Regions from separate parts of the Janthinobacterium sp. PSRC1-1 genome, predicted to be linked through region 1. Evidence: predicted binding sites of a transcription regulator. Region 1 holds the regulator's gene; the other holds the start of a gene.

Region 1 (7,762 bases):
ACAGCAGTATGTTTTCCATGCACAAAGCCAATGGCCTCGTGCGTGACGTCTTCCGTACGCGCAACATGCGTTCGCTGCAAGGCACGACGGGCATCGGCCATTGCCGCTACCCGACGGCCGGTTCGTCGAGCGAAGAGGAAGCACAACCGTTTTATGTGAATGCGCCGTTCGGCATCACCCTGGCGCACAATGGCAACCTGACTAACTGGGAACAGTTGAAACAGGAAATGTTCAAGAACGACCGCCGCCACATCAATACCGATTCCGATTCGGAAGTGCTGCTCAACGTGCTGGCGCATGAAATCCAGGAAGCGACAACGGGCCTGAACCTGGACCCGGAAGCCATCTTCAAGGCCATCACCGTGCTGAACCGCCGCGTCAAGGGCGGCTACGCCGCCGTGGCGCAAATCGCCGGCGTGGGCTTGCTGGCCTTCCGCGACCCGCACGGCATCCGTCCGCTGTGCCTGGGCATCAATGAAACGGAGCAAGGCCCCGAATACCTGATCGCCTCCGAATCCGTGGCCCTGGAAGGCATGGGCTTCCGCTTCGTGCGCGACATCGGTCCCGGCGAAGCCGTCTTCATCGATGCCGACAAGAAATTGCACAGCGCTCAGTGCGCCGACAATGCCAGCCTGAATCCGTGCGTCTTCGAATTCGTCTACCTGGCCCGTCCCGACTCCGTCATCGACGGCGCCTCGGTGTACGCCACGCGCCTGAAAATGGGTGAATACCTGGCTGAAAAGATCCGTGCCGAATTGCCGGACGTGCATATCGACGTGGTCATGCCGATTCCCGATTCCTCTCGTCCGGCCGCCATTCAGCTGGCACTGGCGCTGAACCTGGAATACCGCGAAGGCTTCATCAAGAACCGCTACATCGGCCGTACCTTCATCATGCCGGGCCAGGCGGCGCGCAAGAAATCCGTGCGCCAGAAGCTCAACGCGATCCCGTCCGAATTCAAGGATAAAGTCGTGTTGCTGGTCGACGACTCCATCGTGCGCGGCACCACCAGCCGTGAAATCGTGCAGATGGCACGCGAAGCGGGCGCGACGAAAGTCATCTTCGCCTCGGCCGCGCCACCGGTGATTTACCCGAACGTGTACGGCATCGATATGCCGACGCGCGATGAGCTGATCGCCTATGGCCGCACGACGGAAGAAGTGTGCCGCGAAATCACGGCCGATTACCTGGTGTACCAGGATATCGGCGCGTTGAAGCAGGCGATTGCCGACGTCAATCCGGCACTGACGAACTTCGAGGCTTCGTGCTTCGATGGCGTGTACGTGACGGGCGACGTGTCGCAGGAGTATCTGGACCGCCTGGAATATGCGCGCCACCATCCGAAGGCGGCAGCGCCGGAAGATACGCCGCGTTCCCAGCTGAACCTGAACCTGGCAACGACAGAAGCATAAGTAACTTGCCCGGCCGATGCCGGGCTTTTTTTTCTCCGCGATCATGAACGATAAAAAAAACTACGGCTTTACCACCACCATCCTGCATAACGACCGCCGCAAGGGGATCGAGCACGGCTCGCTGCACAAGCCTGTGCACACCTCCGTCGCCTTCGGCTACAGCGACGCGCGCCAGCTCGCTTCCGTGTTCCAGGGCAAGGAGCCCGGTTTCCGCTACGGCCGCCAGGGCAACCCGACCGTGTCCGCGCTGGAAGACAAGGTCAACAAGATGGAAGATGGTGTGGCCACCTTGTGTTTCGCGACCGGCATGGGCGCCATCGGCGCCGTGGTGCAGTCGCTGCTGCGCGCGGGCGACCATGTGGTGTCGTCGGCCTTTTTGTTTGGCAATACCAACAGCCTGTGGCAAACGGTGACGGGGCAGGGCATCGCCGTGTCGTTTGTCGACGCCACCGAGGTGGCCAACGTGGCGGCCGCCATCACGCCGCAAACGCGGATTGTGTTCGTGGAAACCATCGCCAATCCACGCACGCAGATCGCCGACCTGGCAAAGATCGGCGCCTTGTGCAAGGAACGCGGCATTTTGTACATCGTCGACAACACCATGACGACGCCTTACCTGTTCCGCCCGAAAGCGGTGGGCGCGGGCCTGGTGGTCAATGCGCTGACGAAATCGATCGGCGGCCACGGCAATGCGCTGGGCGGCAGCTTGACGGACACGGGCGTGTTCGACTGGACGCAGTACCCGAACATTTTTGAGAATTATAAAAAGGCGGCGCCAGCGCAGTGGGGCATCGCGCAAATCCGCGCCAAGGCCTTGCGCGATTTCGGCGCATCGCTGGGCCCGGAAGCGGCGCACCATATCGCCGTCGGCGCGGAAACCATGGCCTTGCGCATGGACCGCACCTGCTCGAACGCCCTGGCGCTGGCCAGCATGCTGGCCGCCGACCCGCGCGTGGCGGCCGTGCATTACCCGGGCTTGGCGTCGCACCCGCAGCACGCGCTGGCGACGGACTTGTTCCGCAGCTATGGCTCGCTGTTCAGCTTTGAATTAAACGATGGCATCGATTGCTTCGATTTCCTCAATCGCCTCAATCTGGCTATTCCAGCGAGCAACCTCGGTGACACGCGCACCCTGGTCATCCCCGTCGCCCACACGATCTTTTATGAGATGGGTGCCGAGCGCCGGGCCAGCATGGGCATTGCCGAATCGCTGATCCGTGTGTCGGTGGGTATCGAGGACGAGGCCGATCTGCTCGAGGATTTCAGCAACGCATTGGACGCATAAGCGGCCGCGCGCCATGTGAAAAGGGCCGCGACAGTCGTGCTGTCGCGGCCCTTTCTTTCAGCGCAGTGATTTAATGCCAGCTGCGCATCAAGCCGACCGCCAGCCCTTCCAGGGCGAACTCATCTTCCGGCGACACGGTAATCACCTTGAAGTCGGGGTTTTCCGGCAGCAGTTCGATGACGGAACCTGTTTTTTTGTAGCGCTTGACGGTGACTTCGTCGCCGATGCGGGCCACGACGATCTGGCCGTTCTTGGCGCTGTCGACCTTCTTGACGGCCAACAAGTCGCCATCCATGATGCCGGCGTCGCGCATGGACCAGCCGCGCACCTTCAGCAGGAAGTCGGGCTTGGCCGAAAACAGGGCCGGGTCCACGTTGTAGCTCGCTTCCAGGTTTTCCTGTGCCAGGATGGGCGAGCCTGCGGCCACCCGGCCGATCAGGGGCAGCGACATCAGCAGCGCTGCCGGCACCTTCGATGGCGCTGCTTCGGCGGCCGCACCGATCAGGCGGATGCCGCGCGAGGTGCCGGGCGAAATCTCGATCGCGCCCTTGCGGGCCAGGGCCTGCAAATGCTCTTCGGCCGCATTGGCCGATTTGAAACCCAGTTCATTGGCGATTTCGGCACGGGTGGGAGGAAAACCCGTGTTTTCAATCGCGTCCTTGATCAGGTTCAGGATTTGTTCTTGTCGTGCTGTCAGCTTGATCATGAGCGGTGGGTGCATACTAAAATGCTGTCTATATGAACAGTCTGTATTTTTGTACAGTATCGCCCACTATGCAAGGGGATTTCGGTGATTTGCGCGAATTTCGTGCGAAATACTGGAATGGGCAGGAAAAAACGCCTGGCCTGCCCCGTGCGCGGGCCGCTTGTTGAAGGAATGATTGAAACGTTTGCAAAAGGCGGTTATAATCTTCGGCTGACCTTCCCACACCCGTCTTGACGCCGGGGTGGGCGATTATCAATCCGACCTGAAGGAGTTTGCATGCGTCATTATGAAATAGTCTTTATCGTCCATCCGGACCAAAGCGAGCAAGTGCCCGCGATGATCGAACGCTACAAAGCCAGCGTAACCACCCGCGGCGGTTCGGTTCACCGCGTGGAAGATTGGGGCCGCCGTCAAATGGCTTACTCGATCCAAAAGCTGCCTAAAGCACACTACATCTGCCTGAACATCGAATGCGACAACGAGACCCTGGTCGAGTTGGAAACAGCATTCAAATTCAATGATGCCGTGTTGCGTCACCTGACCGTTAAAATGAAGAAAGCTGAAACAGCTCCTTCGCCGATGATGAAATCGGTACAACGCGAAGACGCGGCCAAAAGCCACCGCACCGAAGCACCAGCAGCCGCTCCTGCCGCAGCAGCAGCTTAATTCTTGACCAGGATCGTGCGCTGAACCAGCTACAAGTAACCGCCATCATTGCCGAGCGCGAAATATTGCGCTACACCCCGGCAGGGTTGCCGATTGTGAATGCAGTATTGCAACACAGTTCGCAGCAGATGGAAGCAGGAATTGCCCGTTTGACCGAGTTTGATGTTGCCGCGCTAGCCGCTGGCGAAATTTCAGGCAGGTTCAGCCAGGCAAGCTTGGGCGGGGTATATCAGTTCACGGGTTTCCTGGCCAGGAAGAGCCGCAACAGCAAGAGTTTGGTGTTTCACATCATTGATTTTAGTGCAGTCAATTCTGACTAGCGCATTTTAGATACAGGAGCCTGACATGGCATTCGGTAAAAAGTTCGACAAAAATAAGCTCAAGCTTAAAGAAAAACGCAAACAGCAAAACCCGTTGTTCAAACGCAAGAAGTTCTGCCGCTTCACCGCAGCTCACGTTGAGCAAGTCGACTACAAAGACGTCGACACGCTGAAAGACTTCGTCCAAGAAAACGGCAAGATCATGCCAGCACGCCTGACCGGTACCAAAGCGCACTACCAGCGCCAAGTCGACACCGCAATCAAGCGCGCTCGCTTCCTCGCGCTGCTGCCATACACCGATCTGCACCACGCTTAATCGGTCAGATATTCCTGGAGAAGAACTATGCAAATCATTCTGTTAGAAAAAGTTGTTAATGTCGGTAACCTCGGCGAAGTCGTCAAAGTCAAAGACGGTTACGCACGTAACTTCCTGATCCCGCAACGCCTGGCACGTCGTGCCACGGCAACCGCTGTGGCTGAATTCGAAGTCAAGCGCGCCGAACTGGAAAAAGCTGCTGCCGCCAAACTGGCCGCATCGCAAGCCCAGGGCGAAAAACTGAGCGGCCTGACCGTTCAAGTTGCTCAAAAAGCTGGTGTTGATGGCCGTCTGTTCGGTTCCGTCACCAACTTCGACATCGCTGAAGCGCTGACCAAGCAAGGTTTTGCTGTTGAAAAAGCACAAATCCGCATGCCTACCGGCCCGCTGAAGATCGTTGGCGAACACAACGTTTCGGTTGCTCTGCACACCGACGTGGTCGTGGAAGTTGTTATCGCTGTCGTACCAGACGCGAACGCGTAATTGTCTGCGGGCCTGGCCCGCAAGCATTGCCGCACGATGAAAAGCCGGGTTCGCCCGGCTTTTTTGTGGCCTTTTTTTCGCTCAATTTCAGCCCTTTATTTTTGCCAGCACGCCGAAGCGGGTATAATTCGCGCCATGAACGCCCCCTCTGATCCGCAACTGGATTCCCTCCGTATTCCGCCGCATTCGATCGAAGCAGAACAATCCGTTATCGGTGGTCTGTTGCGCGACAATGCAGCATATGACCGCATCGCCGACTTCATGCATGCGGAGGATTTCTATCGCTATGACCATCGCATCATCTTCGAGCAAATCGTCAAGATGATTAACGGCTCCAGGCCGGCCGATGTCATTACTGTTTTTGAAACCCTGACCCAGCTCGGCAAGGCCGATGATGTGGGCGGACTCGCTTACCTGAACGCCATGGCGCAAAACACGCCATCGGCCGCGAACATCCGGCGTTATGCCGAGATCGTGCGCGACCGCGGCGTGCTGCGCAAACTCATCACCGTCGCCGACGATATCTCCGGCACGGCCTTCAGCCCGCAAGGCAAGGAAGTCAAGCAGATGCTTGACGAGGCCGAATCGAAGATTTTCGCCATCGCCGAAGAAGGCGCGCGCGGCGCCCAGGGCTGGACCGCCATCCAGCCCCTGCTGACGCAGGTGGTCGAACGCATCGACGAGCTGTACAGCCGCGACAACCAGAGTGAAATCACGGGCGTGCCCACCGGTTTCATCGACCTCGACCGCATGACCTCCGGTCTGCAGCCGGGCGATCTGGTGATCGTGGCGGGCCGTCCTTCGATGGGCAAGACGGCGTTTTCCGTCAACATCGGCGAAAACGTGGCCATCGACAGCGGCTTGCCCGTGGCCGTGTTTTCGATGGAGATGGGCGGCGCCCAGCTGGCCATGCGTATGCTCGGTTCCGTCGGCCAGCTCGACCAGCACCGTCTGCGCACGGGCCGTCTGAACGACGAAGACTGGCCACGCCTGACGAATGCGATTCAAAAGATGAACGACGCCCAGTTGTACATCGATGAAACGCCGGCCTTGAATTCGATCGAATTGCGCGCCCGCTCGCGCCGTTTGTCGCGTCAATGCGGCAAGCTCGGCCTGATCATCGTCGATTACTTGCAGCTGATGTCGGCCAATAGCCCGGGCGATAACCGCGCCACGGAGATTTCCGAGATTTCACGGGGCTTGAAAGGCCTGGCGAAAGAACTCGGTTGCCCCGTGATCGCGTTGTCGCAGCTGAACCGCTCGCTGGAACAGCGGCCGAACAAGCGTCCCGTGATGTCGGACTTGCGCGAATCGGGCGCTATTGAACAGGATGCCGACGTGATCCTGTTCATTTACCGTGACGAGGTGTATAACCCCGACTCGCCGGACAAGGGAACGGCCGAAATCATCATCGGTAAACAACGTAACGGTCCGATCGGCAGCATCCGCCTCACCTTCATGGGGCAGTACACCAAATTTGGCAATTACAGTGGTGGCCTGGCGCTTTACCAAGGCGACTAAGACTCAGCAGCACTGATATTCCATTGGCCGCCCCCTCATACGGGGCGGCTTTCTGTAGTAAATAACACGACTCAATGCTTAACGGAGAATGACATGTTTGGACGCTTGATGCCCACTGAGGGCAAGTTTTTTGAATTGTTTAACCAGCACGCGGAACTGTGCGTCAAGGGCGCTAAAGAAATGCTCGGCCTGATGACCAATTTCGATGACCTGGAAAACCGCGTGCATGCGATCGAAAGCATCGAGAAACAGGCGGACAAAGTCACCTACGCCACCGTGGAAATGCTGCACAAGACCTTCATCACGCCGATCGACCGCGACGACATCCATCAGCTGATCACGCGCCAGGACGACATCCTCGACCTGCTGGAAGATGCGGCGCAAACCGTCTCGCTGTACGACCTGAAAGCCGTCACGCCGGAAGCCAAGCGCCTGGCCGAACTGGTGCTGGCCTGTACCGAAAAAGTGCGCGACGCCGTCGCCATGCTGCACAACATGGACAACTCGCGCAAGATCGTCGCCATCTGCGAAGAGATCGACCGCCTGGAATCGGACGCCGACCACGTGATGCGCGCCGCCATGTCCAAACTGTTCCGCGACGAACCGGACGTGCGCAACCTGATCAAGCTGAAAGCGATCTACGAAATTCTGGAAACCGTGACCGACCGTTGCGAAGATGTGTCCAATATTATCGAAGGCATCATCGTCGAGAACGCGTAAGCGTTGGGCTGTCCTGAACCAGAATCAGAAAAGAAACTACAATGACCATACAAATCAGCATCTACGTGCTAGGCATGTTGATCGTCCTCGCGCTGCTGTTTGACTTCATGAACGGCTTCCACGATGCCGCCAACGCGATCGCCACGGTGGTCTCGACGGGCGTATTGAAACCGCAGACCGCGGTTGCCATGGCCGCCACCTTCAACTTCGTCGCCATCTTCGTGTTCCACCAGCTGACCGTGGCCGCCACGGTGGGAAAAGGAACCATTGACCCGACGGTGATCGACCAGTACGTGATCTTCGGCGCGCTGATGGGCGCCATCTTCTGGAATC
Region 2 (7,762 bases), 150 kb from region 1:
CCCTTGATTTTTAAGTGGTATTGCTGCGGTATTTAAAAATCACAAAAACAGGCGATAAAAATCCTAACTGGTATACAATTGGTATGAGTTTTCAGTGTGATCCGTGTCCGCCGCCCCATGCCCCGACGACCGGCACGCACTGACGGCAGCCACCCACGTTACGGAACGCACCATGTCCATCCAGTCCAGGCAATTGCTGTGGTTTTTTGCGTTTTTCCTCGTCTTTGAACTGAATATCTATCTGTCGAACGACATGATCATGCCGGCCATGCTGGGCATCGTCGACGAGTTCCAGGCGGAGGCAAAATTCGTCCCCCTGTCGCTGAGCCTGTATCTGCTGGGCGGCAGTTCGCTGCAGATTTTCCTCGGGCCCCTGGCCGACACGATCGGCAAGCGCAAGCTGGTGCTAACTGGCAATACCTTGTTCCTGCTGGCCACCGTGGCCGTGCCGTTTGCCAATTCCATCGAGCAATTTCTCGCCCTGCGCTTCATCCAGGGCATGGGTTGCTGCTTCATCTTCATCGGCTATGCCATGATCCATGAACTGTTCGACGACATGGCGGCCGTCAAGCTCAGCAGCATTCTGTCGAGCACCACCATCCTCGCGCCGCTGGCCGGCCCCATCCTCGGCAGCGCCATCATCAGCCGGCTGGACTGGCGCTACGTGTTTTTCCTCTCCGGCCTGCTGGCGCTGCTGTCCCTGCTGGGCCTGTTCAAGAGCATGCCGCGCACGGCGCCGACCGTCACGCGCCTGGACCTGGCCGCCATCGTGCGCAGCTATGCCGCCATTTTCAGCAACGGGCGCTTCATGTTCGGCATGTTCACGGCAGGGCTGGCCACCGTGCCCCTGACGGCCTGGATCGGCTTTTCGCCCCTGTTCGTGCTGCAGGAGATGGGTGCCTCCTACGCCACGTATATCGCGCTGCAATGCGTGATTTTGTCCGGTTTTGTGTTCAGCAGCATCGCCATCCAGCGCCTGCGCCAGGATTTCCCCCTCGTCTCCCTGCTGCGCCTGGGCGGACTGATCGCGGCCGCCGGCATGCTGGGCGCCGGCGCGGGTCGCCACCACGTCGATGTGTTTGCGGCCTGCATGTTTGTCTATTCCATCGGCTTCGGCCTGTTCAATGGCGCCCTGATCCGCAGCGCGATTACGGCCAGCAAGGAATCGATGACACTGACGACGGCCGCCATGAGCCTGCTGTACTGCATTTATCTGTCCGCCTGGCTGCAGTTGTACAACGTGCTGTGCCAGCGCTTCGGCTATGCGCTGGAAACGTATGCGCTGCTCAATATCCCCGTCATCGTGGTCATCGCCGCCTGCCTGCTGCTGTTTACGCGGGGCATGGCGGGGCGCCGGGAAAGCGAGGTGCGGCTGGCCCGGCACTGATGGCGCCACGCTGCGCATGCCCCCGCCCCCGCCCTTGTTTTACCTGCTGCGACGTTGATTGACACTCTCCTGTGGAAAATGGTGCGCCCATGAAAATAGATGACCTGGCCTCAAAACACGATCAAGCAAAGATTTTCAGCCTGGAATACGAGTTCCGCATCCACCGGCTGAAACTCGATTACATCACCCTGGCCGATGTGCGGCCAGCCGGTAGCGACCTGGATCAATTGGCCGTGGAGCACGAGGCGGGCATCGCCGCCCTGCGCAGCTTTGTCGCCGGCAATTTTACGTATTTCAATGCGGCAAGCTGTTCCTCGCTCAGCTGCATCCCCACGCGCGCGCTGGGCGACGACGAGCGCTACCTGCACCGCATCTGGATGGGCGGGCCGCTGCCGGCCATCGCCTGTGAAGCGATTGGGCAGTGGGGCGCGGCGCTCGACGAGGTGCGGCACAGCGGCGGCGCGCCGTATGTCTCCATCCTGTGGGTCTGGGATGCGCAGCAATTGCGCCACGATGCGCGTTTCAGCCCCACGGGCGGTGCCGGGCGCTACACGATAGGTCGCTACGCCATCGGCGGCACGACGCTGCATATCAACTCGCTGCGCGCGCTGGCGCTCGATTTCGCACCGGCCCGCTTCGGCATACTCGATACCCTGCATACGCAGCGCTACTTCGCCACCCTGTCCGATTATTTCCGCATCCTTATCATGTGCGAATACGGCGGCATGTATATGGATGTCGACACGATCCCGCACAATCCGGCGACGATTTTCCTGATGAAGCCGGAAGTGCCCGATTATTTCCAGCGCAACGCTGATGACCGCGAAGAGCGCCGGCATGTCAGCTGGATGAATCTGTTTCTCGATGAAACGGGCATGCTGATCGCCAAGAAGAACGATGGGGCGCTGCGTGTGATCCAGCGCAATGTGAACCTCGCGTATGCGCGCATCGGTGGGGAAATTCCCCGTTCCTGCCCGCAATTCGAGGCGCAGCTGTTCGGCCAGTTCTATGCCGAATGGAAGAAAAACCTGGGCGTGACCCTGCTCAGCCATGCCGAGTTCTACCAGCGCTATTGCGTGCTGTATGACGGCGCGCGCGAAGCGGTGGCGGGCGGTATCCGCGGCATGCGCTTGCTGGACGATATCATTACCGAGATGCACATCCCGCTCAGCGACGAGGAGCGGCGCGCATATGCGCGCTGCGTCGCCAGGCTGGACGAGATCGACTGGCAACTCGACGATCCTTTGCGCCTGCCCGACATCGTCGATGTATTCGACATCGAGGAAGTGCCGCGCATGGCGTATGCGGCCCAGCTGCGGGCCGACATCGATCACTTCCACTATTACTCGGTGCTGTCGGACGACCCGCAGCTCGACCGCGTGAATGCCGTCTTTTGCCGCTACCTGCTAACCCGCCGTTCGCAGCAGATTGCCGCCGGCAATTTCTGGCGCCCCACCGTGGGCCGCCACGGCAGCCGCATGCCGGCCATCGGCGATGCCGCGCCGTTGGGTGACGAAGTTCAGGTTCAGGCGGGCTTGCTGTCGCATGCGCCGCTCACGCTGGTGGCGGGCGAGCTGCTGGGTGAAGAGGCGAAGAACCGCATGGCCAAATTGCTGTTTGCCACCAGTTACCTCGAATACTGCTCGTTCGGCAATAAACTCAATCTGCAGTTCGTCGAACTGCAGCGGCGGCAGAACATCGACCCTTACCTGGCGCATATCCACGGCTTGCATGACGAGGACGGGCGTTTCATCGGCTTTTTCACGGCCGCGACGATGGACGAGTTCCAGGCCTGCGGCGCCGTCTCGTATTACCGCGACGACATGAAGGCGCTCGACGATGCGTATGACGCCTTCGTGCTCGCGCACGCGCGCGCCGACGACTGTTTCGTCAGCAGCCTGGCCATCGACGAGAAATACCGGGGCCAGGGTTTATTCAGGCAGATGTTCCATGCCATCCGCGACCTGGCCAGCCGCAAGGGCTGCGCGCGCATCACCCTGACGGTGTGGGAAAAGAGCGAAGCGCTGCAAGTGTATCTGCACAAGGGGTTTCGCAGCGTGGGCACGTTCGACTATGCCTACAGCCTGTTCTATGACCGGCTGCATTTTCTCGTGTACGAAGGCGATTAAAGCGGCGGCCAGGTTGGCCGCCGCACTGCGGTCACTACAAAGCCAGGAAAGCCAGGCCCGCCACGGCCGTGGGCAGCAGGGCGCCGGCCAGCAGGCCGACGGCGCCGATCGATTCATCCTTGAAGCCGCGGCGCAGCAGGGCCACGCCGGCCGGGTTCGGCGCATTGGCGATGACGGTCAGGCCGCCGCCGGCCACGGCGCCGGCCATCAGCATGTATTTCGCTTCGTCCGTCATGCCGACGATCAGCGAACCGAGGTAAGTGAGGGCCGCATTGTCCGTGATCGCCGTCAAGCCCAGCGCGCCGAAGAACAGGGCCAGCGGCTTCAGGCTCGAGACGATGGGCTGCAGCCACCATTGCTGCATGCCGCCCAGCACCACCAGGCCGCCGAGGAAGAAGCCGACCAGCAAGCCTTCCTTGAGGATCAGCGGGCTTTGATAGCGTTCATACGCCTGCACGAAGCCGAGGAAGAACAGGAACAGGCCGATGAACAGCACGGGATGGTGCGCCAGGGTGACCACGCCGGCCAGCACGATCATGTGCACGAGGCTGACGGCCAGCGGCACTTTCGGCGCTTCCACTTCGCCGGCTTTCGGCTTGATGTCGGAGGTGTTGCTGTGCAGGTATTTGCGCAGCAAGATGCTCACGCCCGTGGCATTGACCAGCACGGCGATGGCCGCCTTCCAGCCGAAGTGGGTGGCCATGAAAGCGCTGTCCCAGTTCCACGTGGTGGCCACCATCAGCACGGGCGGCGCCGCGTACGAGGTGAGGGTGCCGCCGATGGAAACATTGACGAACAGCACACCCAGCGCGCCGTATTTCAGCCATTCAGGGATGCCCGGGCGGAAGATTTGCGGCGCCAGCATCAGCGCGGCCAGGGTCATGGCGGCCGGTTCCGTGATCAGGGAGCCCGTCAGGGGCACGAGCGCCAGGCCCAGCCAGACGAGGGCCAGTTCCGTGCGCAGCGGCATCACGCGCGCCACGCTTTTCAACAGGCGCTGCACGGCGTCGAGCACGGGGCGTGATGCGGCCACCACCATGACGACAAAGACGAACAGCGGTTCCGTGTAATGGCGCGACTCGGCATACTCGATGGCCGCATCGCTGCCCGAGACAAAGGCCATGATGATGATCAGGATGAAGGCCCAGAAGCCGAACACGACTTCCACTTCGCCCAGCAAGTGCAGCAGGCCCGCATGGCGGGGATGGCGCCGCGACAATGTTTCAAACGACTTGGCGGCGAAGGTGTGGATGAGCGCAAGGCCGAAGACGATGGCGCTGATGAGTTGGATGGTGGTCAAATGCGTTTCCTTATGGACGGAGGGGGCCGACTGGTACTTTGCCAGACGGTAAGGAGAGTGCTTATGGTACAGCAATCGATGCCAAAAACGGGGTTTTTCGGACATGGCGGGGCGGCCCCGGGCACGCTATCTGACAGATAATCCTTGCCAAAAGCAGGGCTGGATAGTACTGTATATGCATACAGTATTCATCTCTCTATCTAATTATGCAACATTCCGAATTGATGGCCGCGCCGGAAGCCTTGCACCCGTCTTTATGGCGCGCATCGCAGCTGGGGCAGGGCGCCACGCGCTGCCTGGACACGGGCTTTGCCGCCCTGTCCGCGCAACTGCCCGGCGGCGGCTGGCCCAGTGGCAGCCTCATCGATCTGCTGGTGCAGCAGCCGGGCAGCGGCGAATTGCGCCTGCTGGCGCCCGCGCTGGCGCAGCTGCCGGGCTTGCCCATCGTGCTGCTGCAGCCGCCCCATCCGCCGCAGGCGCTGGCCCTGGCCGCGCAGGGTCTGGCGCCGTCGCAACTGCTGTGGCTCAAAAGCGCCGGCAGCAAGGATGCCCTATGGGCAGCGGAAAACATCTTGCGCAGCGGCAGTTGCGGCGCCTTGCTGTTCTGGCAATCGCACGTGCGCGCCGACAGCCTGCGCCGGCTGCACCTGGCCGCGCAAGGCGGCAACACCCTGTTCTGCATGCTGCGCCCCTTGCACGGCGCGCAGGATGCGTCGCCGGCGCCGCTGCGCCTGTCCGTGCGCCCGGCCGCCGGCGGCATCGAGATCGGCTTCATCAAGCGCCGGGGACCGCAGCGCGACGCGCCCCTGTTCCTGCCCCTGCAACCTCCTTCATTATTGCGACGCCATGCGACTCTGGATCGGCCTGTGCCTGCCCCGGCTCCCGCTCGAAGTATTTTGCCCGCGCTGGTCGGCTGACAGTCTCGGCGTGGTGCTGGAGCAGGAGCAAGTGATGGCCTTGTCGCCGCTGGCGCGGGCGGCCGGCATCCGGCCGGGCATGCGCCGCGCGGGCGCGCTGATGCTGGCGCCGCAGGCGCGCCTGCACGAGCGCTCGCCCGAGCTGGAAGCGCAGGCGCTGCAAGCGGTGGCGCTGGCGCTGCTGCAATACTCGCCGCTGGTGGCGCAGGGCGAAGAAGCGACCCTGCTGGTCGATGCTGGCGCCAGCCTGCGCCTGTTCGGCGGCGTGCGCGCCCTGTGCCAGCAGATGGCGGCCAGCTTGCGCGCGCTCGGCTACACGGCCCAGTTGTCGTGCGCGCCCACGGCGCGCGGCGCCTGGCTGCTGGCGCGTGCCGGCACGCGCCGGGGCCGGACCTTGAGCATGGCCAGTCTGGTGCGCCTTCTCGACCGCCTGCCGTGCGCCCTGCTGCCACCCGCGCGTCCCTGGCTCGACTGGTTCGAGGGCATCGGCTGCCGCACCCTGGGGCAGCTGCGCCACTTGCCCCGGCCCGGCTTGCAGCGCCGCTGCGGCGCCGCCGTGCTGGAGATGCTCGACGATGCGCATGGCCACAGCACGGAATTGTTCGTCTGGCTCGAAGCGCCGCCCACGTTTCGCGCCAGCCTGGAATTGTTCGACCGCGTGGAGCACGCCGACGCGCTGCTGTTCGGCGCGCGCCGCCTGCTGCAGCAGATGACGGGCTGGCTGTGCGCGCGGCAATTCGCCGTCGAGCGCATACAGCTGTTGCTGGCGCACGAGCGGGGCAGGGTGGCGCGCGCGCCCACCGTCATCGACCTGGCGCTGGGCGAGGCCGTCTGGCGCGACGAGCATCTGGTGCGTTTGCTCAAGGAGCGCCTGGCGCAGCTGGTGCTGGACGCACCCGTGATCGGCCTGACCCTGGAAGCGCTGCAGGTGCAGCCGATGGCGCCGCCCAGCGAGAGCCTGTTTCCCGAGCCGGGCGGCACGCCGCAGGAGCGCCAGCGCCTGATGGAATTGCTGGTGGCGCGCCTGGGCGTCGAGAATGTCTTGCAGGCAGTGCCGCGCGCCGATTACCGTCCCGAAGCGGCCAACCAGTGGCTGCCGCTGCCGGCCAAGCCCGTTTCAAGAAGCGCGCTGCCGGACTTGCCACCCGGTTTGCCCGGCATGCCCCGTCCCGGCTGGCTGCTGGCGCAACCCATCGCCCTGTTGATGCGCGAGCACCGGCCCTTTTATGGCTCGCCGTTGAAAATGGTGTCCGTCGCCGAGCGCATCGAGGCGGGCTGGTGGGGCCAGTCGCAGGCGCGCGATTATTTTATTGCCGAAGGACGCGACCACGCCCATTACTGGGTCTACCGCGAACGCATCGCCGGCAGCGCAGAAGACGCCGCGCCGCGCTGGTTTTTGCATGGCTTGTTTGGCTGATGCGCTGTCCTGCTGAAACGGCCATGCTTGGCTATACTGGCTTGCTTGCGCCGCGTCAACCACTTGAATAAGGATTTCCATGTCCCAACTTTCCGACTTCCCCATCACCGAAAAATGGCCTGCACGGCATCCCGAGCGCCTGCAGCTGTATTCGCTGCCGACGCCGAACGGCATCAAGGTGTCGATCCTGCTGGAAGAGCTGGGCCTGGCGTACGAGCCGCACCTGGTCAGCTTCGAGCAGAACGACCAGACATCGCCCGCCTTCCTGTCGCTCAGTCCGAACAACAAGATTCCCGCCATCCTCGACCCGGACGGTCCCGACGGCAAGCCGCTGGCGCTGTTCGAATCGGGCGCCATCCTGCTGTACCTGGCGGAAAAGACGGGCAAGTTCCTGCCGCAGGACGCGGGCCTGCGCTATGAAACCATCCAGTGGCTGATGTTCCAGATGGGCGGTATCGGCCCCATGTTCGGCCAGGTGGGCTTCTTCCATAAATTCGCCGGCAAGGACTACGCAGACAAGCGTCCGCTGGAACGCTATCTGGGCGAGGCCAGGCGGCTGCTGGGCGTGCTCGAGCAGCGCCTGCAGGGCCGCGACTGGATCATGGGGAGTCA

The links. The regulator LexA, encoded in region 1, represses DNA repair genes until DNA is damaged. The targets are predictions, from matches to a motif close to ACTGTATNNNNATACAGT.
Region 2: a site for LexA is predicted at 4,985-5,002, ahead of imuA (translesion DNA synthesis-associated protein ImuA). Genes of this name have one in related genera too.

What each region holds. Positions count from the first base shown of each region.
Region 1 is NZ_JAFCWK010000005.1:389,150-396,911, forward strand. It holds gene purF (amidophosphoribosyltransferase) at 1-1,412, shown strand, start outside; gene ACP7DW_RS13570 (cystathionine gamma-synthase family protein) at 1,456-2,697, shown strand; gene lexA (transcriptional repressor LexA) at 2,768-3,403, opposite strand; gene rpsF (30S ribosomal protein S6) at 3,680-4,069, shown strand; gene priB (primosomal replication protein N) at 4,090-4,389, shown strand; gene rpsR (30S ribosomal protein S18) at 4,415-4,705, shown strand; gene rplI (50S ribosomal protein L9) at 4,733-5,188, shown strand; gene ACP7DW_RS13600 (replicative DNA helicase) at 5,324-6,709, shown strand; gene ACP7DW_RS13605 (DUF47 domain-containing protein) at 6,803-7,429, shown strand; gene ACP7DW_RS13610 (inorganic phosphate transporter) at 7,471-7,762, shown strand, end outside.
Region 2 is NZ_JAFCWK010000005.1:240,952-248,713, forward strand. It holds gene ACP7DW_RS12935 (MFS transporter) at 173-1,387, shown strand; gene ACP7DW_RS12940 (GNAT family N-acetyltransferase) at 1,477-3,516, shown strand; gene ACP7DW_RS12945 (putative Na+/H+ antiporter) at 3,551-4,816, opposite strand; gene imuA (translesion DNA synthesis-associated protein ImuA) at 5,023-5,733, shown strand; gene ACP7DW_RS12955 (Y-family DNA polymerase) at 5,663-7,150, shown strand; gene ACP7DW_RS12960 (glutathione S-transferase N-terminal domain-containing protein) at 7,230-7,762, shown strand, end outside.